One region of the Belnapia sp. genome, then DNA from elsewhere that is predicted to be linked to it. Evidence: predicted binding sites of a transcription regulator. Region 1 holds the regulator's gene; each other region holds the start of a gene.
The links. The regulator LexA, encoded in region 1, represses DNA repair genes until DNA is damaged. The targets are predictions, from matches to a motif close to TGTTCTANNTANGTTC.
Positions count from the first base shown of each region.

Region 2: AC5JJ1_RS06090 (ImuA family protein) is a predicted target of LexA. The motif match lies at 5,368-5,383, and genes of this name have one in related genera.
Region 3: AC5JJ1_RS29350 (DUF3072 domain-containing protein) is a predicted target of LexA. The motif match lies at 3,723-3,738, and genes of this name have one in related genera.

Region 1 is NZ_JCACHU010000166.1:4-7,497, reverse strand. Features, by position in the region: gene trpE (anthranilate synthase component I) at 1-360, shown strand, start outside; gene AC5JJ1_RS25630 (amidohydrolase family protein) at 357-1,223, shown strand; gene AC5JJ1_RS25625 (hypothetical protein) at 1,435-1,569, shown strand; gene AC5JJ1_RS25620 (anthranilate synthase component II) at 1,566-2,153, shown strand; gene trpD (anthranilate phosphoribosyltransferase) at 2,150-3,160, shown strand; gene trpC (indole-3-glycerol phosphate synthase TrpC) at 3,157-3,990, shown strand; gene moaC (cyclic pyranopterin monophosphate synthase MoaC) at 3,990-4,472, shown strand; gene AC5JJ1_RS25600 (molybdopterin molybdotransferase MoeA) at 4,472-5,677, shown strand; gene lexA (transcriptional repressor LexA) at 5,777-6,505, shown strand; gene AC5JJ1_RS25590 (hypothetical protein) at 6,507-7,202, opposite strand.
Region 2 is NZ_JCACHU010000043.1:15,135-22,628, reverse strand. Features, by position in the region: gene AC5JJ1_RS06115 (thiamine pyrophosphate-dependent enzyme) at 1-1,344, opposite strand, end outside; gene AC5JJ1_RS06110 (fatty acyl-CoA synthetase) at 1,409-2,989, opposite strand; gene AC5JJ1_RS06105 (OsmC family protein) at 3,024-3,458, opposite strand; gene cysE (serine O-acetyltransferase) at 3,524-4,204, opposite strand; gene AC5JJ1_RS06095 (cysteine synthase A) at 4,213-5,244, opposite strand; gene AC5JJ1_RS06090 (ImuA family protein) at 5,388-6,098, shown strand; gene AC5JJ1_RS06085 (hypothetical protein) at 6,172-6,621, shown strand; gene AC5JJ1_RS06080 (acetyl/propionyl/methylcrotonyl-CoA carboxylase subunit alpha) at 6,634-7,494, opposite strand, start outside.
Region 3 is NZ_JCACHU010000182.1:182,295-189,788, forward strand. Features, by position in the region: gene AC5JJ1_RS29330 (manganese catalase family protein) at 54-932, opposite strand; gene AC5JJ1_RS29335 (hypothetical protein) at 1,103-1,423, shown strand; gene AC5JJ1_RS29340 (aldo/keto reductase) at 1,427-2,377, opposite strand; gene AC5JJ1_RS29345 (extracellular catalytic domain type 1 short-chain-length polyhydroxyalkanoate depolymerase) at 2,429-3,574, opposite strand; gene AC5JJ1_RS29350 (DUF3072 domain-containing protein) at 3,763-3,981, shown strand; gene AC5JJ1_RS29355 (ABC transporter permease) at 4,057-5,091, shown strand; gene AC5JJ1_RS29360 (ABC transporter ATP-binding protein) at 5,088-6,689, shown strand; gene AC5JJ1_RS29365 (hypothetical protein) at 6,686-7,129, shown strand; gene AC5JJ1_RS29370 (2-hydroxyacid dehydrogenase) at 7,133-7,494, shown strand, end outside.

The DNA.
Region 1 (7,494 bases):
CGCGGCCGGCTGCGCCCCGGCCTCTCGGCGCTCGACGCGCTGGCCGGCGGCTTCCCGGCCGGCACGCTGACCGGCGCCCCCAAGGTCCGCGCCATGCAGATCATCGAGGAGCTGGAGCCCTCCCGGCGCGGCATCTATGCCGGCGGCTTCGGCTATTTCGGTGCCGATGGCGGCATGGACACCTGCATCGGCCTCCGCACCGCCCTGGTGAAGGACGGGGTGATGCATGTCCAGGCCGGCGCCGGCGTCGTCGCCGACAGCGACCCGGTCGCCGAGTATGAGGAGACGCAGCAGAAGGCCCGCGCCCTGTTCCGCGCGGCGGAGGAGGCGGTCCGCTTTGCCGCCGGCCGCCGCGGGTGACGCGCCCCTGCCCCGGCGCCCGCGCCGTCACCAGCCGCCCCCGCTGGCAGCCGCCGGCGGGCGCGACCGACTGCCACATGCACTTCTTCGGCCCCTACGCGCGCTACCCGCTCTCCTCGGGCCGCTCCTACACGCCGCCCGAGGCCTCGCTCGCCGCCTACCGGGCGATGGCCGCCACGATCGGCATCGAGCGCACCGTCATCGTCCAGCCGAGCGTCTACGGCACGGACAATGCCGTGACGCTTGATGCGGTGGACGCCCTCGGCCGCGACCGCACCCGCGCCGTCGTCGTCATCGACGAGGGCTTCGACTTCCCTGCGCTCCGCGCCATGGCGGCCCGCGGCGCCTGCGGCATGCGCATCAATGCGGTGAGCGGCAGCAACGCCCTGCTGGTCCGGCTCGAAGCGCTCGGCGCCCGCCTCGCCGAGCTTGGCTGGCACCTGCAGGTCTATGCCCACCCTGCCGAGCTGCTGGCGCTGGAGCCGGTGCTCGCCCGCCTGCCCTGCCCGCTGGTCCTCGACCATATGGGCGGCGTGAAGGCCGACCGGCAGGGCGTTGAGAACCCTGCCTTCCAGGCCCTGCTCCGCCTGCTGCGGGGCGGCGCCTGGGCCAAGCTCTGCGGCTACCGCTCCTCCATCGCCGGCGCGCCCTATGCGGATGTCGCCGCCATGGCCCGCGCCATGCTCGCGGCCGCGCCCGGGCGCTGCGTCTGGGGCACCGACTGGCCCCACCCTTCGCTCGCCTCGCCGGAGGAGGTGCCGGATGACGGCGTGCTGATGGACGCGCTCGGCGACTGGGCGCCGGAGGCGGCGCAGCGCCAGGCCATCCTCGTCGACAACCCGGCGCGGCTCTACGGCTTCTGATCGCGCTTGCACCGCGCGCCGCAGCATGGCACGACTTCGGCCATGGTGCAGCGCGCGATCCCCGCCACGCGATTTTGGTACCGCTGGTACGAACCGGCGGCCTAAGGATCAGCGCACCCTCGCAGACCTCAGAAGCCGCCACCCGCTGGCGGCTTTTGCGTCTCTGCACCTTCGCCAGCGGTGCCGGCCCCCACCCCGAAGGAGGCCCGACATGCAACGCAGCGATTTCGACTTCGACGTCATCAGCGGCCCGGCCCTGCCGCCGGTGCGCCCGCCCGCGCCCCCGGCCCCGCCGCCGCCCGCGCTTGACCCCGCCGCGAGCCGGCCCGAAAGTCCTAAGCCATGATCCTGCTGATCGACAACTACGACAGCTTCACCTTCAATCTCTATCACTTCCTTGGCGACCTTGGGATGGAGATCGAGGTACGGCGCAATGATGCGCTGACCAGCCAGGAAGCGCTGGCCATGCAGCCGGAGGCGATCCTGCTCTCCCCCGGCCCCTGCACGCCGAACGAGGCCGGCATCTGCCTGCCGCTGATCGGCGCCGCCGCCTCGGCCGGCATTCCGCTGATGGGCGTGTGCCTCGGCCACCAGGCGATCGGGCAGGCCTTCGGCGGCACCGTCATCCGCGCGCCCGATCCGGTCCATGGCAAGGTCTGGGACGTGCATCACCGCGGCTCCGACCTCTTCGCCGGCCTACCGAGCCCGGTCCGCGCGACGCGCTACCACTCCCTCGTCGTCCGCCGCGACGACCTGCCGCCCGAGCTCGAGGTCACCGCCTGGACCGAGGACGGCCTCGTCATGGGCCTCGCCCATCGCAGCCTGCCCATCTGGGGCGTGCAGTTCCACCCGGAGAGCATCGCCTCGCAGCACGGCCACGACCTGCTGCGGAACTTCCTGCTGCTCGCCAAGGCGCGGGTGCCGGCGTGAACACGCTGAAGCCGGTCCTCGCCCGCCTCGCCGCCGGCGAGCGCCTGGCGGAGAGCGAGGCGGAGGCCGCCTTCGGCATCATCATGGCGGGCGAGGCGACGCCGGCCCAGATCGCCGCCCTGCTCATGGCCATGCGCGTCCGCGGCGAGACGGTTGCCGAGATGACCGGCGCCGTCCGCGCCATGCGCGCCCGCATGACGGCGATCGACGCGCCGCACGGCGCCATCGACATCGTCGGCACCGGCGGGGACGCCTCTGGCAGCCTCAACATCTCGACGGCGACGGCGCTGGTCGTCGCCGGCTGCGGCGTGCCGGTGGCGAAGCACGGCAACCGCGCCCTCTCCTCCCGCTCCGGCGCCGCCGATGCGCTGGCTGCCCTCGGCATCGATCTCGACGTGCCGCTCGACCGGCTGGAGGCGGTGCTGCGGACGGCTGGCATGGTCTTCCTGATGGCGCCGCGCCACCACGCCGCGCTCCGCCACGCCGCCGGGCCCCGCGTCGAGCTCGGCACCCGCACCATCTTCAACCTGCTCGGCCCGCTGGCGAACCCGGCCCGGGTCCGCCGCCAGCTCACCGGCGCCTATGACGCCGCCTGGCTGCGCCCCATGGCGGAGACCCTCGCCCGCCTCGGCACCGAGGCCGCCTGGCTCGTCCATGGCCAGGGCCTCGACGAGATCGCCCTATCCGGCGAGACGCAGGTCGTCGCGCTCCAGGGCGGCGCGATCCGCGAATTCACCATCGCCCCGGAGGATGCCGGGCTCCGCCGCGCCCCGCCCGAGGCCATCCGCGGCGGCGAGCCGGCCGAGAACGCCATCGCCCTCACCGCGTTGCTGGAGGGCGCCCCGGGCCCCTACCGCGACATCGTGCTGCTGAATGCTGCCGCGGCCCTGGTCGTTGCGGGTCGCGATACCGATCTTGCATCCGGCGCGGCGCGGGCCGCGGCGGCCATCGACAGCGGGGCCGCTTCTGCCGTACTGGCCCGCCTGAAGGACGCCACTGCAGCATGAACGCCCCCCATATCATCATCCCCGAGCCCCAGGCCGTGTCGGGCACGCTTTCCCGCATCCTCGCCGACAAGTACGAGGAGGTCCGGGCCCGGTCCGCCGCCACCATGCTCAACGAGATGGAGCGCCAGGCCCGCGCCGCCGCGCCGCCCCGTAATTTCGTCACCTCCCTTTGCGAGGCCGTGGCCGAGGGCCGGGTCGGCCTCATCGCCGAGATCAAGCGCGCTTCCCCCTCGGGCGGGCTGATCCGCGACCCCTTCGAGCCGGCGCGCCTCGCCGAGGACTATGCCCGCGCCGGCGCGAGCTGCCTTTCGGTCCTGACCGACGCCCCCTATTTCCAGGGGCATGCCGACCACCTGAAGGCCGCCCGCGCCGCCTGCGCCCTGCCGGTGCTGCGCAAGGACTTCATGGTCCATCCCTGGCAGGTCTTCGAGGCCCGGGCGATGGGCGCCGACTGCATCCTGCTGATCATGGCCGCCCTCTCCGACCAGCAGGCCGAGGAGCTGGAGGACATCGCCCGCAGCCTCGACATGGGCGTCCTGGCCGAGGTGCACGACCATGCCGAGCTCGACCGGGCACTGGGCCTGCAGACCCGGCTGATCGGCATCAACAACCGCAACCTCAAGACATTGCAGACCGACCTTGCGACCTCGGACGAGTTGGCGCCGCTGGTCCCGGCCGACCGCCTGCCGATTGCCGAGAGCGGAATCCGAAGCCCCGCCGATGTCCGCCGCATGGCCGAGGCCGGGGCCCGCTGCATCCTGGTCGGCGAGAGCCTGCTGCGCCAGCCGGACCTCACCGCCGCCGCCGCCGCCCTCGTCCAGGCCCTTTGATGGTCGAGGCGCCGCCTCTCACCCATTTCGACGCGGAAGGCCGCGCCGCCATGGTCGATGTGGGCGGCAAGGCGGAGACGCAGCGCCAGGCCATCGCCCGCGGCCGCGTGGTGATGGACCCGGCCACCCTCGCCCGCATCGTCGAGGGCCAGATGGCCAAGGGCGACGTCCTCGCCGTCGCCCGCCTGGCCGGAATCATGGCGGCGAAGCGCACCGCCGACCTCATCCCCCTCTGCCACCCGCTGATGCTGACCAAGGTGGCCGTCGACCTCACCCCCGCCGCGCCCGATGCGGTGGAGATCGAGGCCACCGTCGCGCTGACCGGCCGCACCGGCGTGGAGATGGAGGCGCTGACCGCCGTTACCGTCGCGGCGCTGACCGTCTACGACATGTGCAAGGCGATCGACCGCGGCATGCGCATCGAGGCCGTGCGCCTGTCCCATAAATCCGGCGGCAAGTCCGGCATTTACGAGGCGGAGTGATGATCTCGGTCGAGGAAGCCCGGGCCCGTATCCTGGACGCCCTCGCCGCCACCCCGGCCGAGACCGTGCCGTTGCCGGCCGGCTGGGGCCGCGTCCTTGCCCGTCCCGTCCTCGCCCGCCTGACCCAGCCGCCGGCCGATGTCTCGGCGATGGACGGCTATGCGGTCCGCGCCGCCGAGGCCACCGAGGGTGCCCGCCTTGCCGTCATCGGCACGGCGCCGGCCGGCCATCCCTTCGCGGGCGAGGTCGGCGCGGGCCAGGCCGTCCGCATCTTCACCGGCGGCGTCGTCCCGCCCGGGGCCGATGCCATCCTCCTGCAGGAGGACGCCGTGGTCGCGGAGGGTGCCGTGCAGGTGCAGGAGGCTGTCCGCCCCAGGCGCTGGATCCGTCGGCGCGGCCTCGATTTCGCCGAGGGCGAGGAGGTGCTGCCTGCCGGCCGCCGCCTCACTGCCCGCGACATCGGCCTCGCCGCCGCCGCCAACACGCCCTGGCTCGCGGTTCATCGTGCGCCCCGCATCGGCATCCTGGCGACGGGCGACGAGATCGCCCTGCCCGGCGACCCGATCCCCGCCGGCGGCATCGTCAGCAGCAACGCCCATGCGCTCGCCGCGCTGGTCCGCGCCGGCGGCGGCGAGCCGCTGGTCCTGCCCATCGCCCCCGATGACAGCCAGGCCATCGCCGAGGCGGCACGCGCCGCCCGTGCCTGCGACCTGCTGGTGACGACCGGCGGCGCCAGCGTCGGCGATCACGACCTGGTGCAGAGCGCGCTCGGGCCGGAGGGCTTCACCCTCGACTTCTGGAAGATCGCCATGCGGCCCGGCAAGCCGCTGATCTGGGGCCGGCTCGGCCCAACGCCGGTGCTCGGCCTGCCTGGCAACCCGGTCTCGGCCCTGGTCTGCAGCGTGCTCTTCCTGATCCCTGCCCTCGACCGGCTCTCCGGCCTGCCTGGCGCCGCGCCGCGGACCATCCGCGCCCTGGCCGGCGCCGACCTTCCGGCGAATGACCGCCGCTTCGACCACCTCCGCGCCACCCTGCGACCTGGCCCCGAGGGCACCCCGCTCGCGACGCCCTTCGCGGTGCAGGACAGTTCCATGATGAAGACCCTGGCCCGCGCCGACGCCCTGATCCTCCGCGCCCCGGGCGCCCCGGCCGTGCCGGCCGGAGCGCCGGTCGAGGTCATCCCACTTGGTGCTCTCGGTCTTTGATTCGATACAGTTGACCGGATGATGGAACTTCCGTAGAACATCCGTGCGATTCGTGGTTTGTTCGCCAGCCACACGCAGGGCCAGCCCACGGAGGAGACGATGCTTACCCGCAAGCAGCATGAGCTGCTGATCTTCATCGACAAGCATTTGCGCGCGACCGGCTTCTCCCCGTCCTTCGAGGAGATGAAGGAGGCCCTGAAGCTCAAGTCGAAGTCCGGCATCCACCGCCTCATCACGGCACTCGAGGAGCGTGGCTTCCTGAAGCGGCGTGCCCACCGCGCCCGGGCGCTCGAGGTCATCCGCCTGCCGGAGAACATCGCCCCGCGGCGCGCGGCGGAGCCTGCGGCGGCCCCTGCCCCGGCGGCCCCGGCCTTCTCGCCCAATGTCATCCATGGCCGCTTCGCGCCGAACCTCCCCGGCGTCCAACGCGCAGCGAACGAGGCGGCGGCCGTCCAGCTCCCCCTGTATGGCCGCATCGCTGCCGGCCTGCCGATCGAGGCGCTGCGCGACAGCGGGAGCAGCGTCGAGGTCCCCGCCGCCCTCCTGACGAATGGCGAGCACTACGCGCTCGAGGTCGCTGGCGACTCCATGGTCGAGGCCGGCATCCTCGATGGCGACACCGTCATCATCCGCCGCGGCGACATCGCCGATAACGGCGCCATCGTCGTCGCCCTGGTCGATGAGAACGAGGTGACGCTGAAGCGCCTGCGCCGCAAGGGCAACTCCATCGCCCTCGAGCCGGCCAACCCGCGCTACGAGACCCGCATCTTCGGCCCGGACCGGGTGAAGGTTCAGGGCCGGCTGATCGGGCTGCTGCGCCGCTACTAGGCTATTCGGCCGCCGCCGCGGGCGCCGCCGAGGCGAGGCCCCGCGGCGCCGGCACCGGCGGCACCCAGGGCCGGTCGCCTCGCCAGGCCCGGTCGCTGATCACCCGGGCTCCGGTGCGGAGCAGCCAGATGGCATGCGGCCCGTCGCGCCAGAGGGCGAGGCGGTCCACCACCTGCGCGAGGCAGGCGCCGCGCAGCGGCACTGCCTCAGGCCCGGCCGGATCCGGCCGTAGCGCACAGGCCCCGGCCCGGCATCGGAGCGCGCCGTCTGCCGCCTCGCCCTCGCGCGGCAGGGCCTCGGTGCGGCCAGCCCCATGCATCCGCTGCCAATCCTCACGGACGAAGGCGGAGGCGCCGGACTGGCTCTGGAGGAACAGCGCCTCCCCCGCCCGCAGCGCGATGAGGCGGCCGTCGCCCGAGACCAGCAGATCCGGCGGCCGGTCCAACGCCCCGCTGAGCATCCCCATCGCCAGCAGGGATAGCCCCGCCAGCCGGCGGGGCATCCGCGTCGCCTGCCAGCTCGCCAGGGCGAAGCCGATCGCGACGGCGGCCGCGAGCCCGAGCAGCAGCCCGCCCACGGGCCGTCGCGCCCGAACCCAGAGCGCCAGGAGCGAGAGGGGGGGTGCGAGCCACCTCGCTGCCGGAGGGGGTTCCGACGGACAGGCGAAATAGACCAGCACGCCCGCACCGAGGGCCACGGTTAACCATAGGGCAAGCCGGGGGCGCTCGTCCGCAAGGAGGCTTTTCCACGCGGACATCGGCGCGAACCTGCCGGGCCATTGGAGGGCTGGCCGAGCAAAAGCGGATGGCATTTGTGCGAGGGATAGCACCCTCTCGCACCGCATATGCAACTATTACGCGAGCTTCTGAAGGTTGTGATACTTGAAGTTGTATCTCAACTTGTCAGATAGCGTAGACATACCGAAATGTTCGGTAATTTAAAGCGCAGTTCGACTTGGGTGTGGGGTGGCCACGGCAGACTGCACGCCG
Region 2 (7,494 bases), on a different contig from region 1:
GAAGCCGCCATCGCCGACGAAGGAGATCACCGTCCGCCCGGGATGGACGATCTTGGCGCCGATCGCGGCCGGCACGCTGTAGCCCATCGCGCCATTGGTCGGGCCGAGGAAGTCCTGCCCCTCCGAGACATGCATGAAGCGCGTCGGCCAAGTGGCGAAATTGCCGGCATCGGTGGTGAAGATGGTGTCGGGCGGCAGCGCCCTCTCCAGCGCCTGCAGCGCGACGGCGAGGTTGAGCGGGCCCTCGTACTCGCCGGGAGCGGCCTGCGCCTCGCGCGCGGCGCGCAGCTCCGCCCGCCAGCCGGACCAGGCGGGGCTAGCGATGGGCGGCAAGGCGCGGGCGGCGGCGGCGAAGGCGTTCAGGTCGGTGGTGATGCCGAGTACGGGGCGATAAACGCGGCCGATCTCCGACTGGTCGGGATAGGCATGAACGATGGGCGTGCCGCCCGCCATGTCGAAGAGGGTGTAGCCCTGCGAGACGGTCTCGCCGATGCGGGTGCCGATGGCGAGGAAGAGGTCGCACTCGCGCGCCTTGGCGACCAGCGTGGCGTCGGCGCCGACGCCGAGATCACCGACATAGTTGGGCAGCGTGTTGTCGTAAAGGCCCTGGCGGCGGAAGCTGACCGCGACGGGGATGTCATTGGCGCGGAGGAAGTCGCGGATATCGGCGCGGCCTTCCTCGGTCCAGCAGCCGCCGCCGCCGAGCACGGCGAGCGGGCGCCTGGCCTGCGCCAGCATCGCCATCATCCGCTCCATCGCCGCCGGCGAGGGGTGTGCAGGCGCGACATGGGCGGGGCCGATATCCGGCACCGAGGCCATTTCCTTCTGCATCTCCTCGGAGATGGCCACCACCACCGGGCCGGGGCGGCCGGAGGTGGCGACGTCGAAGGCATGGGCCATCAGCTCCGGGATGCGCGCGGCATCGTCGATCTGCGTCACCCACTTGGCGAGGGGCGCGAACATCTTGCGGTAGTCGACCTCCTGGAAGCTCTCCCGATCGGTTTCCTCGAAGGGGATCTGGCCGATCAGCAGCACCAGCGGCGTACTGTCCTGGAAGGCGACATGTACGCCGATCGCCGCATGACAGGCGCCCGGGCCGCGCGTGACGATGGCGACGCCCGGCCTGCCGGTGAGCTTGCCATAGGCCTCCGCCATATGGACGGCGCCCGCCTCGAAGCGACAGGTGACGAGTTGGATGCGGTTGCGCTGGGCATAGAGCCCGTCGAGCAGGTCAAGATAGCTCTCGCCGGGGACGCAGAAGGCGTGGCTGACGCCCTGCGCCACCAGCGCATCGGCCAGGATATGCCCGCCGAGCCGCGCCTCGGTCCGCCTTGCCTGCGTCATGCGTGAGGTCTCCGTCCCGTATGGCCTTCGCTCCGGCGGACCATAGCGAGGCGCCGCGCGCGCGTCACCCTGCGCCGAGCGCGCCGCTCGCCGTGCCGGCAAAGGTCTGCCGCAGCTCGCGCTTCAGCAGCTTGCCCGCGGTGTTCTTCGGCAGCGACTCGGCGATGATGATGCGCTTGGGCAGCTTGTAGGGAGCGAGCAAGCCGCGCGCATGGGCGAGGAGGACGGACTCGATATCGGCGGGCGCGTCGGCGCGCGGGACGACGACGGCGGCGACCGCCTCGATCCATTTCGGGTCGGGCACCGCGATGACGGCGACCTCGGCGACCGCCGGGTGGGTGAAGAGCGCCTCCTCAACCTCGCGGCTCGCCACCAGCACGCCGCCGGTGTTGATCAGGTCCTTGGTGCGGTCGACGATGGCGAGGTAGCCCTCCGCGTCAATGGTCGCCACGTCGCCGCTGTGGAACCAGCCGCCCTCGAAGGCGCGGGCGGTTTCCTCCGGCATGTTCCAGTAGCCGAGCAGGAGCTGCGGCGAGCGGTGCACCACCTCGCCGCGCTCGCCGGGTGCCACGTCGCGCATCTCCGCATCGACGACCCGGGTCTCGACATTGAGAACGGGTCGTCCGATGGAGCCGGGCCGGGCTTCGTGCTCCTCCGGCCGCAGCACCGTCGCCAGCGGTGCGATCTCGGTCTGGCCGTAGCAGTTGAAGGGCTGCGCGCCGGGCAGGCGGGCGCGCAGCTCCTGCAGCACGGGCACGGGCATGATGCTCGCGCCGTAATAGACTTTGCGCAGGCAGGCGAGGTCCCGCGCGCCGAAATCCGGGTGCTGCAGCAGGGTGATCCAGACCGTAGGCGGGGCGAAGAAGGCGGTGATGCGCTCCCGCTCGATCAGCTCGAGGCAGGTAGCGGCGACGGGCGCGTCGATCAGCAGGGTCGGGATGCCGGCGAGCAGCTGCGGCATGGTGAAGGCATGCATCTGCGCCGTGTGATAGAGCGGCAGGGCGGCGAGGGAGCGGTCGTCCCGCTGCATCTCCAGCTCGATGATGCAGCTGGCATATTCGGCGAGCAGGCCGCGATGCGACATCATCGCCCCCTTCGGCGCGCCGGTGGTGCCGGAGGTGTACATGATTTGGACGAGGTCCTCGTCCTGCACCGCCTCGCCGAGCAGCTCGGCCGCATCCCACTGCGGGTCGAGCGCGGCGGCGAGGATGTCGAGCGCCCCCTCCCCCGCATCAATGGTGCCGCCGCGGACGCCGGGCACCGCGGCGCGGGCGGCCTCGGCCGTCGCGGCGAGCGCCGGCTGGTGCAGCAGCAGCGCGGCGCCGGACTGGCGGAGGACGTATTCGACCTCCTTCGCGGTCAGCGCAAAGTTGATCGGCACATGCACGAGGCCGGCCCGGGCGCAGCCGAGCCAGAGCAGCAAGTAGGCGTCCGAGTTGCGGCCATAGACGACGACGCGGTCGCCCGGCGCCAGGCCCGAGGCCAGCAGGCAGCGGCCGATGCGGGAGGCGGCCTGGTCGAGCGCGGCATAGCTCCAGGCGCGGTCGGCGAAGCGGAGCGCCCCGCGGTCGCGGAAGCGCGCCGCCGCGCGCCCCAGCGCATCGCCGATGATGTTGCGCCGGGCGCGCGCGCCTGTCTCGGTCATGGGAGCCTCCCCGCTCTTCGGCGGGGAGTGTAGCCTAGGATTCGAGCGTGGCGTCGAGGGTGATGCTGGCGTTCAGCACCTTGGAGACCGGGCAGCCGGCCTTGGCGGCATCGGCGAGCTTCTGGAACTCCTCCTGTGACAGGCCGGGGACCTTTGCCTTCAGCGTGAGCGCGACGGCGGCAATCTTCCAGCCCGCGCCCTCCTGCTCGAGTGACACCTTGGCCGAGGTGTCGAGCGCCTGCGCCTCATGCCCGGCGCCCGAGAGCTGGAAGGCGAGCGCCATGGTGAAGCAGCCGGCATGGGCGGCGGCGATCAGCTCCTCCGGATTGGTGCCGGGGCCGTTCTCGAAGCGCGTCTTGAAGCCGTACTGGCTGCTCTTCAGCACGCCGGACTGGGTGGTGAGGCTGCCGGTGCCCTCCTTGCCGCTGCCCTGCCAATGCGCGCTGGCGCTGCGATGGATGCTGGCCATGCCTGTCTCCTTCGTATGTTGACAACGGGCCAACAGATGGGTCGGCGCCCTCCTGCTTCCAGACGCTATTCGGCGGCTGGCATGTTCACCTGCTGCTGTTGCCCGCGCAGCAGGGCCATCTCGTTGCGGAGCATGGCAACCTCGGCGCGCAGCTCGGCCAGCTCCTCCCCCACCGGGTCGCAGGGGGCGTCGAGCAGCCCGTAGCCGGGGCTCGGCGCGCGGCGCGGCGGGAGGATGCGGTGCTCCTGCGGCGGGCGGGCGGGGATGCCGACCACGGTCTCGCCGGCGGGCACCTCGGCGACGACCACTGCATTGGCGCCGATGCGGGCATTGTCGCCGATGCGGATGGGTCCCAGCACCTGCGCACCGGCGCCGATCGCCACGCCGTTGCCGATGGTCGGGTGGCGCTTGCCGGGCTGGCCGGAAAGGCCGCCGAGCGTGACGCCGTGATAGATCAGCACGTCGTCGCCGATCTCCGCCGTCTCGCCGATGACGACGCCCATGCCATGGTCGATGAAGAGCCGTCGGCCGATGGTGGCGCCGGGATGAATCTCGATGCCGGTGACGAAGCGGCTGGTGTGGGAGACGGCGCGTGCCAGGGCACGGAAGCCGGTGCGGTACAGGCCGTGCGCGACGCGATGCATCAGCACGGCGTGAAGGCCGGCATAGCAGGTGAAGGCTTCGATCCAGGTCGGGCGGGCCGGATCACGGGCGCGAATGGTGCGGGTGAGTTCGAGGAGTTCCATGGTCCGCCCTATTCGAGCCAGGAAGGCACGGCCAGGCCGCGATCGCGCAGGAAGGCCGGGTTGAAGATCTTGCTTTGATACCGCGACCCGCCATCGCAGAGGATAGTGACGATGGTGTGACCCGGCCCTATCTGCCGCGCCACCGCAATCGCCGCCGCGACATTGATGCCCGCGGAACCGCCGACCGAGAGTCCCTCGTGGAGCTGCAGGTCGTAGACCTGCTCCAGCGCCACCGGGTCGGCGACCTGCACCGCATCGTCGATGAAGGCCCGGCCCTGCTCCAGATTGCCGGGGACGGTGGAGGCCTGGCCTATGCCCTCGGTGATCGAATTGCCCTCGGCCTTGACCTCGCCGGTCTTGACCCAGCTGTAGAGACCGCTGCCCATCGGGTCGGCGAGGACGATGCGGATCTCCGGCTTCCGCGCCTTCAGCGCGCGGGCGACGCCGGCCAGGGTTCCGCCGGTGCCGCAGGCGCAGGTGAAGGCATCGATGCGGCCGCCGGTCTGGTCCCAGATCTCCGGGCCGGTGGTCTCCTCGTGCGCCGCGGCATTGGCGAGGTTGCCAAACTGGTTGGCCCAGACCACGCGCTTCCCCTCCGCCGCCAGCTCCTCGGCGATGCGGCGGGAGGTGTGCACGTAATGCCCGGGGTCGCGGTAGGGCTTCGGCGGGATCAGGCGGAGGTCGGCGCCGATCATGCGGAGGAAGTCGAGCTTCTCCTTCGCCTGCGTCTCCGGCACCACGATGATGGAGCGGTAGCCGCGCGCATTGGCGACCAGCGTCAGGCCGATCCCGGTATTGCCGGCGGTGCCCTCGACCACGATGCCCGGCTCGCCGGGGATGAGCTGGTCGCGCCGCTCGGCGTCCTCGATGATGCCGAGGCCGGCGCGGTCCTTGACGCTGCCGCCCGGCTGCATGAATTCCGCCTTGCCGAGGATCTCGCAGCCCGTCGCCGCGCTGGCACGGCGCAGGCGGATGAGGGGCGTGTTGCCGATGGCGCCGGCGAGGCCATCCACGATTCGGGCGGTCGGCGTGGGGCTCATGCGGTCTCGTCTCCTGGCGTTCGGATGATCTGCGCGCGGCCCGGGGTTGGATTCAAGGGGTCCTGGCGACATTGCGGGGCCGCACCGGGCGCATAAGGGTTGACCGCAGGCCTACCGCTGCTGGAACATAAGACGAACTCGATATGACCCATCCCCCCGACGACGCACCCCGGCCTTGGCTCGACCGTCCGGCCCTGCGCGCGGCGCTGGCGGCGCGCCGCATGCGGGACGCGGGCGTCACCGGCAGCCTTTCGCTCTGCCCCGCCATCGATGCTGCGCTGCCCGGCGGCGGATTGCCGCGGGCGGCGCTGCACGAGGTGCTGACGGAAGAGCCGGAGGCAGCGGCCGGGTTCTGTGCGCTGCTGCTGGCGCGGGCGGCGGCGGAGAGCGGCGGAAGCTTGCTCTGGATCGCGGCCGACGGGTTTCCGGTCGGGCTCGGCCGTTTCGGCCTTTCGCCGGCTGACCTACTGCTGGTCCGGGCGGCGCGGCCGGAGGATGCGCTCTGGGCCATGGAGGAGGGGCTCGGCAACCCGCGCATCGCCGGCGCGGTGCTCTGCCTCGACACCGTGGAGCCGATGGCCCTACGCCGGCTGCAGCAGGCGGCCGGCGCGGGCGGCGGGCTCGGCCTCTTGCTGCGGCAGCAGGCAGGCGAGGCAGGTGCTGCGACGTGCTGGCGGGTCGGCGGCGGCAGCGCAGGCCTCGGCGATCCGCGCTGGCGGCTGGAGCTTCTGCGCTGCCGCGCCGGGCGGCCGGGACGCTGGGAAGCCGTATGGCGGCCGGCGCAAGAGCGGCTGGACATCGAGGAGGACGAGGCAGGGGCCCAGGCCGAGCCGCGTCGCCGCCGGGCACGATAGGGTGAGCGGCCTTCCCATATTTGCGAATGGTTCTCAGTTGCGATAGCCTCTCCCCTCCGTCGGAGAGAGCGATATGGCGACGCATGGCCTTCCCGCCTGGCCTTGGGCCGATACAGAGACTGCCGAGCTGCCACCCGCCGAGGCGCTGCTGCTGGAAGGAATGCGACGCTGGGCCCTCGCGGCCCGCACCGGCGCCGCGACACTGGCCGCGATGCGGCTGCCCTTCATCGCCGAGGATGCGACGGCGGCGCTGCGGCCGCTCGATGCGCTGCTCCGGGCGGTGAGCGCGCATGGGATGCCGGGCATCGGCTGCCCGCTCTGCCCACGATCCACGCCGAACGAGGCGGAACTGCTGCTGGTCATGGCGCTCGCCCAGCGCGGCAGCCGGAGCCAGGCGCTCGGCCTGCTGCTGCGCTACCTGCCGCCGGCTGCTGCCTATGCGGCCATGCCGGAGGCGCTGAATCTCGGCGTCGCCATGCGCAACGCCGGGCTGCTGCTGCGGAATCCCCTACGCATGCGCTGAGGCGAGGCCTGCTCAGTCGGCGGCGGCCAGGGTGACGAGCTCCGCCCCCTCCTCCACGCTGTCGCCGGGCGCGCAGCCGATATGGGCGACGACGCCATCGGCCGGGGCGGTGATGCGAAGCTCCGTCTTCATCGCCTCGAGCACGGCGAGGACCTGGCCGCGGGTGACCGCCTCCCCGGGCTGGACCAGGACCTGGACGACGCGGCCAGGGATCGGGGCGGAGAGCCGGCCGGCACCGGCAGCCTCGCCGCCCAGCGGCGCATAGGGGTCGAGCCAGCGCAGGCTCCATTCGCCCTCCGGCAGCATGACCTGCACGGCATCGCCATCGCGGAGGAGCGGGACGCGATGCGCGGTGCCGTCGAGCACCACCTGCAGGGCGCCATCCGGCAGGCGGCGGCCGGACAGCGGCAGGTCGCCCTCCCACCCTGCCCCGGCGGCGGTGAGGCGGAGGCGATGCACCGCCTCCCCATCCGCGAGCAGCAGGAGGCGGGACCCGGCACCCTGGAGACGCCAGCCATCCCGGCGGTCCCACGGATCCTGCGGCGGGGCTGCCGGCGGCAGCAGCGCCTCGAGCGCCGCGGCGGCGATGGCCAGGCGCGGCGCCGGGCCGGGCGGCGGCTGCAAGGCCCCGGCATGGCGCCCGGCGAAGCCGGTATCGAGCTCCCCCGCCAGCATCGCAGGATGCGCCGCGAGACGCGCGAGGAAGCCGAGATTGCTGGTGATGCCGGCGATGCGGCATTCCGCCAGCGCCGCCGAGAGCCGGGCAAGCGCCGCCGGGCGATCCGAGCCCCAGGCGACGAGCTTGGCAATCATCGGGTCGTAATGCGGGGTGATGGCATCGCCCTCGACGACGCCGCTCTCGATCCGCAGGTC
Region 3 (7,494 bases), on a different contig from region 1:
TCGCGGTACCCCTGGCCCCACGGGCGGCCGGGGTACCGCGCCCTGTCAGGCGATCAGGCGACGCTCGGCGTGCCGCCGGCCAGCGGGTCGTTGGCCGCGACGGGGGAGGCGCTGATCTGGTCGGACTGCGCGCCGCTGTCCGGCCGCGGCGGCGCCAGCGTCGGCATCCCGCCCAGCGGCTCCGACTTCATCGTCGTGAACTGGTTCTTGCCGTCGATCGAGGCGCCCTCGGTCCAGCGCCCGGCCGGCACCTGGCCGTCGATGCGATGGCCGAAATAGGCGTAGGAGAACTGGCTTGCCTCCTGCTCCTGCGGGAAGCTGTTCGGGATCGGCAGGTTCGCCGTCGACCCGCCCAGCTCCTCGATCACCGCCAGCCACTGCTGCTGGTGCATGGTATCGCGGGCGATGAGGAAGGAAAGCATGTCCTTCATCCCCGCATCGTCGGTCATGTTGTAGAGCCGCGTCGCCAGCACGCGCCCGGTCGCCTCGGCGGCGACATTGGCGTACATGTCGGCGGCGATGTTGCCGCTGGCATAGACATGACTCGCATTGAAGGGCACGCCGTTGCAGTTCTCGGGCGTGGCCGCGAGGCCGGTCGAGAGGATGTGGCGCATGTTGATGCCCGACAGCACTGCGCCCGCCACCGGGTCGGCCGCAGCCTCCTCCTGGAAGGAGAGCGGCGCGCCCTCGAGGTTCAGCGCGACGGCCGTCGAGAGCATCTCGATATGGCCGATTTCCTCAGTGCCGGTGTTGATCAGCATGTCGCGGTACTTCTGCGGGCCGCGCGAGCCCCAGCCCTGGAACAGGTACTGCATCATCACGCGGATCTCGCCCTCGACGCCGCCGATCGCCTGTTGCAGGGCGCGGGCGAAGACCGGGTTGGGCCGCTCGACGCGGACGGGATATTGCAGCTTGCCATCGGTATAGAACATCTGGATCTCCAACGGGGTTGGTACCCACCGAACCGATGGCACCGGCATGGGTTCGGGCCGAGCCCGGCAACGAGCCCCGCCTCTCCGCCTTCCGTGAAGCGCCCATGGAAGTCCCCCGTGCAAGGCGTACGCTTTCGGCCTATCGCTCAGGGTGCAAAAGGATACCGCCGATGACCAAAGAAGAGCTGACCGCCTGGGCGATGTCGAACGGCTGGGTGATGATCGCCGGCAACCCGAGCCTCACCAAGCCCTCCTCGCCGAAGGAAGCGATCGTGCGCATGGTGATGAAGGCGACGGTCGTGCATATCGAGGTGAAGAAACCCGCCGGCAAATGGGAGAAATTCACCGGCGAGAGCTATGCGAAGGTCACCGCGGACGAGGAGACCGGCATCCCGCTCGGCCTCGGCCTCGACACGATCCCGGGCTTCCGCATGCTGATGCAGGAGAACCGGGACCGTGCCGTCTTTGCGAAGATGACCGGAAAAGGTTGAGCGCTACTCCGCGCTCGCCTCGTCCAGCGCCGCCACCTGCGCCGGGCTGAGGCCGAGCACCGTCGCGCCGAGCAGGTCGCCCAGCTGCTCGAGGCTGGTGGCGCTGGCGATCGGCGCCGTCACCGCCGGCTTGGCCAGCAACCAGGCGATGGCCACCTGCGCCGGCGTTGCCGCCGTCTCGCCCGCCACGGCGTCGAGCGCCGCCAGCACTTTATGCCCGCGCGGCGTCAAGTACTTGCCCATGTTGCCGCCGCGCTTGCTCTTGCCGAAATCCGCCTCCGATCGGTACTTGCCGCTGAGGAAGCCCGAGGCCAGCGCATAGTAGTTGATGACGCCAATGCCCTCCGCCTGGCAGAGCGGCCCGAGCGCTTCCTCGAAGACCTTGCGGTCCATCAGGTTGTAGAGTGGCTGCAGGGTCTCGTAGCGCGGCAGGCCCTCCCGGGCGCTCACCTCCAGCGCCTGCTTCAGCCGCGGCGCCGAGTAGTTGGAGGCGCCGATCGCCCGCACCTTCCCCGCCTTGACGAGCTCAGCGAAGGCGCCGAGCGTCTCCTCCAGCGGCACCGTCTCGTCGTCCTTGTGCGCCTGGTAGAGGTCGATGACGTCGGTCTGCAGGCGGCGGAGGCTGGCCTCCACCTCCTGCATGATCCAGTCGCGCGAGAGGCCCTGGTCGCCCGAGCCCATCTTCATGCCGACCTTGGTGGCGATGACGACCTGGCTACGCTTGCCGCTCGCCTTCAGCCACTCGCCGATGATGGTCTCGCTCTCGCCGCCCTGGTGGCCGGGCGCCCAGGCGGAATAGACATCCGCCGTGTCGATGGCGTAGAGCCCGGTATCCACCAGCCGGTCGAGGATGCGGTGCGACTGGGCCTTGTCGATGGTCCAGCCGAAGACATTGCCGCCGAACATCAGCGGCGGAACCTTGATGCCGGACCGCCCGAGGCTGCGCTGTTCCATCACCCGTCTCCCCTTATGCGGGAAGGAGCATGGTGTCAGCCCCCGGGGATGTCAGCCCTTCATCAGCCCGGCCGCGGTCAGCGCCTTGCGGATCACCCCGCCCGGGTCGATCGAGTCGAGCTTGATCCCGCCTAGGGTGAAATCCTCCCCCGCCGGCTGCTCGGCCTGGTTTCCGTCCTGGTCGATGACCCGGCCGGGGACAGGACGGCTTGCCGGGCGCGCCTGGCCCTGCGGCCGGCGTGCCGGTTGCTCCACCGGCAGCCCGAAGAACTCGGCGATGGCGGCGGTGGAGCCGATCCCCGCCTGGAGGAAGAAGGGCCCTGCTTGGCCGATGCCGCTGCCATCGAGCGGCACGCCATGGGCCATGCCGGCGATGGCATGGTGCTCGAGCACCACCCGCCCCTCGGCATCGCGCCAGGCCAGGGCCCGGTGCGCGCCGCTGCCGGACTGGATTGGCGCCCCGGTGGTGCCGTGCAGCGCCGCCCATTGCCGGACGAGCTGCTCCGCATTGGCCGGCCGCACGGTGGTATCCGCATCGCCCTGCCAGATGGAGACGCGCGGCCAGGGCCCCCGATGCGGCGAGGCGGCGCGGACCAGCGCTGCCCATTCGGCGGCCGAGCGGGGCTTCCCGCTCGCCATGGCCTCGAAAGCCTCCGGCATGCTGGCCGCGGCGCCGAAGGGCAGGCCGGCGATGATGGCGCCGGCGGCGAAATCCTCCGGATAGGTGGCGAGCAGGTTAGCCGCCATCGCCCCGCCGGCCGACAGCCCGGTGACGAAGACCCGCTTCGGGTCGATCCCCCGCGTCGCCACCATGTGCCGGATGGCGGAATGGATGGAGGCGACCTCGCCCTGGCCGCGGGTGGAATCGCCCGGCTCGAACCAGTTGAAGCAGCGGTTCGGGTTGTTGGCCTGGCGCTGCTCCGGCAGCAGCACGGCGAAGCGCCCGGCCTCGGCGAGCGCCGTCCAGCCGGTGCCCGCGGCATAGCCGGCCGCGGTCTGGGTGCAGCCATGCAGGGCGACCACCAGCGGCGCGCCCTGGGGCAGGCCCTCCGGCAGGTAGGCGAGCATGCGGACGGAGCCGGGGTCGGCGCCGAAGCCGGCCAGCTCGACGAGGTCGTCCGCCTCCGTCGCGGCGCCGGCCGCGGCGCTCATCCTGGCCTGCTGCTGGCGAACCAGGTCGGACAGGCGGCTGCGCATCTGGTTCAAAGGCTGGTCCTTTCGGGCGGTGAAGCGGAATGGCCCGCATCTCTTGCGACCCCAGCGTGCCGGTGCGGCCCTGGTTTCGCTGCACTGCAACATAAGTCTCGGCAGACCCGCATTCCAGGCTGCAACGCTTGCTTGTCATGAACGTTAAGGGAACACGACCGCGAGGAGCAACGCCGACCATGACCGAGAACCCGAAGCGCGACCCGGAGCCCGGCTCCAACACCATCAAGGACCCGGATGACTGGACTACCGGCGACCAGAAGATGACCGGCGCCCAGGCCAGTTACTTGAAGACCCTCAGCGAGGAGGCAGGCGAGGAATTTGACCCGGAGATGACTAAGGCCGATGCCTCCCGCCGCATCGACGAGCTCCAGGCCAAGACCGGCCGGGGCACGTAACCACCCCGCTTGTCCGGAGCCATCCCCCCATGCTTAAGCAGGGGGGATGATCCCGGACAGGCCCTCCACCAGCCGATGAGCCCGCTGAATGCGCGACGGCTGGCGAATTTCCGTGCCAACCGGCGCGGCTGGTGGTCCTTCTGGATCTTCGCCGCGCTCTTCCTCGTCACCCTCTTCGCCGAATTCATCGCCAATGACCGGCCGCTGGTGGCGCGGGTGGATGGGCAATGGTTCGTCCCCGTCCTCGCCGACTATGCCGAGAGCGACATCCTCCCCGACGGCCTGCCGACCGAGACGGACTGGCACGACCCGGCGCTGGTCGAGGAGATCGCGCAGCGCGGCGGCTGGATGCTCTGGCCGGCCATCCCCTATTCCTACGCGTCGGTGGTGCGCGACCTCGGCCGGCCGGCGCCCTCGCCGCCCTCCGCCCGCAATTGGCTCGGCACCGACGACCAGGCGCGGGACGTGCTGGCGCGCGTCATCTACGGCTTCCGCATCTCGGTGCTGTTCGGCTTCACCCTGACCATCCTCGGCTCCGTCATCGGCGTCGCGGCGGGGGCGGTGCAGGGCTTCTATGGCGGGCTGACCGATCTGCTCTTCCAGCGCTTCATCGAGATCTGGTCGGGCATGCCGCAGCTCTTCCTGCTGATCATCCTGGCCAGCATCATCCAGCCGAGCTTCTGGGTGCTGCTGGTCTTCCTGCTCGCTTTCTCCTGGATGAACCTGACGGGGGTGGTGCGCGCCGAATTCCTCCGCGGCCGCAACCTCGACTATGTCCGCGCCGCCCGCGCGCTCGGCGTGTCGGACACGCGGCTGATGGCGCGGCACATCCTGCCGAATGCGATGGTGGCGACGCTGACCTTCCTGCCCTTCACCCTTTCGGGCAGCGTCACCATCCTTGCCTCGCTCGACTTCCTCGGCTTCGGCCTGCCGCCCGGCTCGCCCTCGCTGGGCGAGCTGCTGAGCCAGGGCAAAAACAACCTCCAGGCGCCCTGGCTGGCCTTCACCGGCTTCATCGTGCTCGGCGGGGTGCTGACGCTGCTGATCTTCATCGGCGAGGCGGTGCGCGACGCGCTCGACCCGCGCAAGCTCCCGGGCGGCGGCCGATGACGGCGCCGCTGCTCTCGGTCGAAAACCTCACCATCGCCTTCGGCGCGCGGCCGGTGGTGCGCGGCCTCTCCTTCACCCTCCGCCGCGGCGAGACCCTGGCGTTGGTCGGCGAGAGCGGCAGCGGCAAGTCGCTCTCGGCCCTCTCCACGCTCCGCTTGCTGCCGCCTGCGGCGCGCATCCTCTCCGGCCGCATCACCCTCGACGGCACCGAGGTGCTGGGTGCCGATGAGCGCGCCCTGCAACGTTTGCGCGGCGGCGTGGCGGGGATGGTCTTCCAAGAGCCGATGACCTCGCTCAACCCGCTGCACGGCATCGGCCGTCAGGTGGGGGAGGCGGTGACGCTGCACCGCCTGCTCGCCGGCGCCGCGCTGCGCGCCCGGGTGCTGGAGCTGCTGCACCGGGCCGGCCTGCCGCGCGCCGAGGAGCGCCTCGCCGCCTACCCCCACCAGCTCTCCGGCGGCCAGCGCCAGCGGGTGATGATCGCCGCCGCCCTCGCCAACGATCCGAAGCTGCTGATCGCCGACGAGCCGACCACCGCGCTCGACGTCACCATCCAGGCGCAGATTCTCGAGCTGCTCGCGAAGCTCAAGGCGCGGCTCGGCATGGCGATGCTGCTCATCACCCATGACCTCGCCATCGTCCGCCGCCATGCCGACCGCGTGGTGGTGATGCGGGATGGCGAGGCGGTGGAGCAGGACGCTGCCGCCGCCCTCTTCGCCAGGCCGCAGCACCCCTACACGAGAATGCTGCTGGCCACCCAGCCGCAGGGCCGCCCGGCGCCGGTCGCCCCCGGGGCCCCGCTGGTGGCGGAGGCGGATGAGCTGCGCGTCCACTTCCCCATCCGCCGCGGCCTGCTGCGCCGCCAGGTCGGGGCGGTGAAGGCGGTCGACGGCGTCTCGCTCGCCGTGCGCGAGGGTGAGACGCTCGGCCTCGTCGGCGAGAGCGGCAGCGGCAAGACGACGCTCGGCCTGGCCCTGCTGCGGCTGGAGGGGAGCGAGGGCGCCATCCGCTTCGAGGGCCAGGACATCCAGCCGCTCTCCCGCCGGGCGCTGCGGCCGCTCCGCCAGCGGATGCAGATCGTCTTCCAGGACCCCTATGGCTCGCTCTCGCCCCGCCTCTCCGCCGGCGAGATCATCGGCGAGGGGCTCGAGGTGCACGAGCCCGGGCTCACCCTGGCCGCGCGGCAGGCGGCCGTCGCCGGCGCGTTGGAGGAGGTCGGCCTCGACCCCGGCATGGCGCAGCGCTACCCGCACGAGTTCAGCGGCGGCCAGCGCCAGCGCATCGCCATCGCCCGCGCGCTCGTCCTGAAGCCGCGCCTGCTGGTGCTGGACGAGCCGACCAGCGCGCTTGACGTCACCGTGCAGGCGCAGGTGGTGGAGCTGCTGCGGGCGCTGCAGGCGCGGCACCGCCTGGCCTATCTGTTCATCAGCCATGACCTGCGCGTGGTGCGCGCGCTGGCCCACCGCATCATCGTGCTCAAGGACGGCCGCGTGGTGGAGGAGGGCGAGGCGGAGCAGCTCGCCACCGCGCCACGCGAGCCCTATACCCGCGCGCTGATGGCGGCGGCATTCGACCTACGCGCCGAGGCGGGAGCATGACGGAACTGGAGCGGCTGCGCGCCCTGACGGCGTCCGGGCAGGTGAAGCTCGGCGTGCATATCCGCCGGATGAACTCGCCAGGCAGCCCGGTTTATCGCACGCGGGAGAACGTGGCGCCGGCGGCGGTCATCCTGCTTCTCTCCTTCGGGGCCACCGTGCTGGTGCATTTCTATCTCGGCGCCGCGGTGCTGGCGGCCGGCTGCTGGTGGTGGCTGGCGAGGCATGTGCCGCAGGTGAAGGACGGTGTCTTCGACCGCACCGCCGCGCTGGTGCTCGCTGATGAGCGCCACTTCGATCTCTGGTGGTCGCAGGGCGTGCTGAGCCTCTACGCGCGCCTGGCCGATGGCGAGGAGCGGGCGGCGACCCCGCGGCAGGACTGGCGCGCCTGGATCCGCGCCCTGCCGGACGGGCTGCAGATCCTCGAACCGAGAGGGAATTAGGCGATGGCCGTGTTGCTCTCCACCAAGGCCTCCACCATGGAGGACTGGCGCGATGCCCTGCTCGAGGTCGATCCGGGCCTCGAGATCCGTCTCTTCCCCGAGGCGGGCGACCCCGCCGAGATCGAGGCCGCGGTCTGCTGGACGGCGCATGACCTGGCCGAGCTGCGCCGCTACCCGAATCTCAGGCTGCTCGTCTCTATGGGCGCCGGCGTCGACCACCTGCTGCGCCCGCCGGGCCCCCCGCCCGGCGTGCCTGTGGCGCGCCTCGTCGATGAGCGGCTCACCCAGGGCATGACCGAATGGGTCCTGCTCAACGTGCTGCGCTTCCACCGCCAGGACCTCGAGTATCGCGCGCAGCAGGCGGC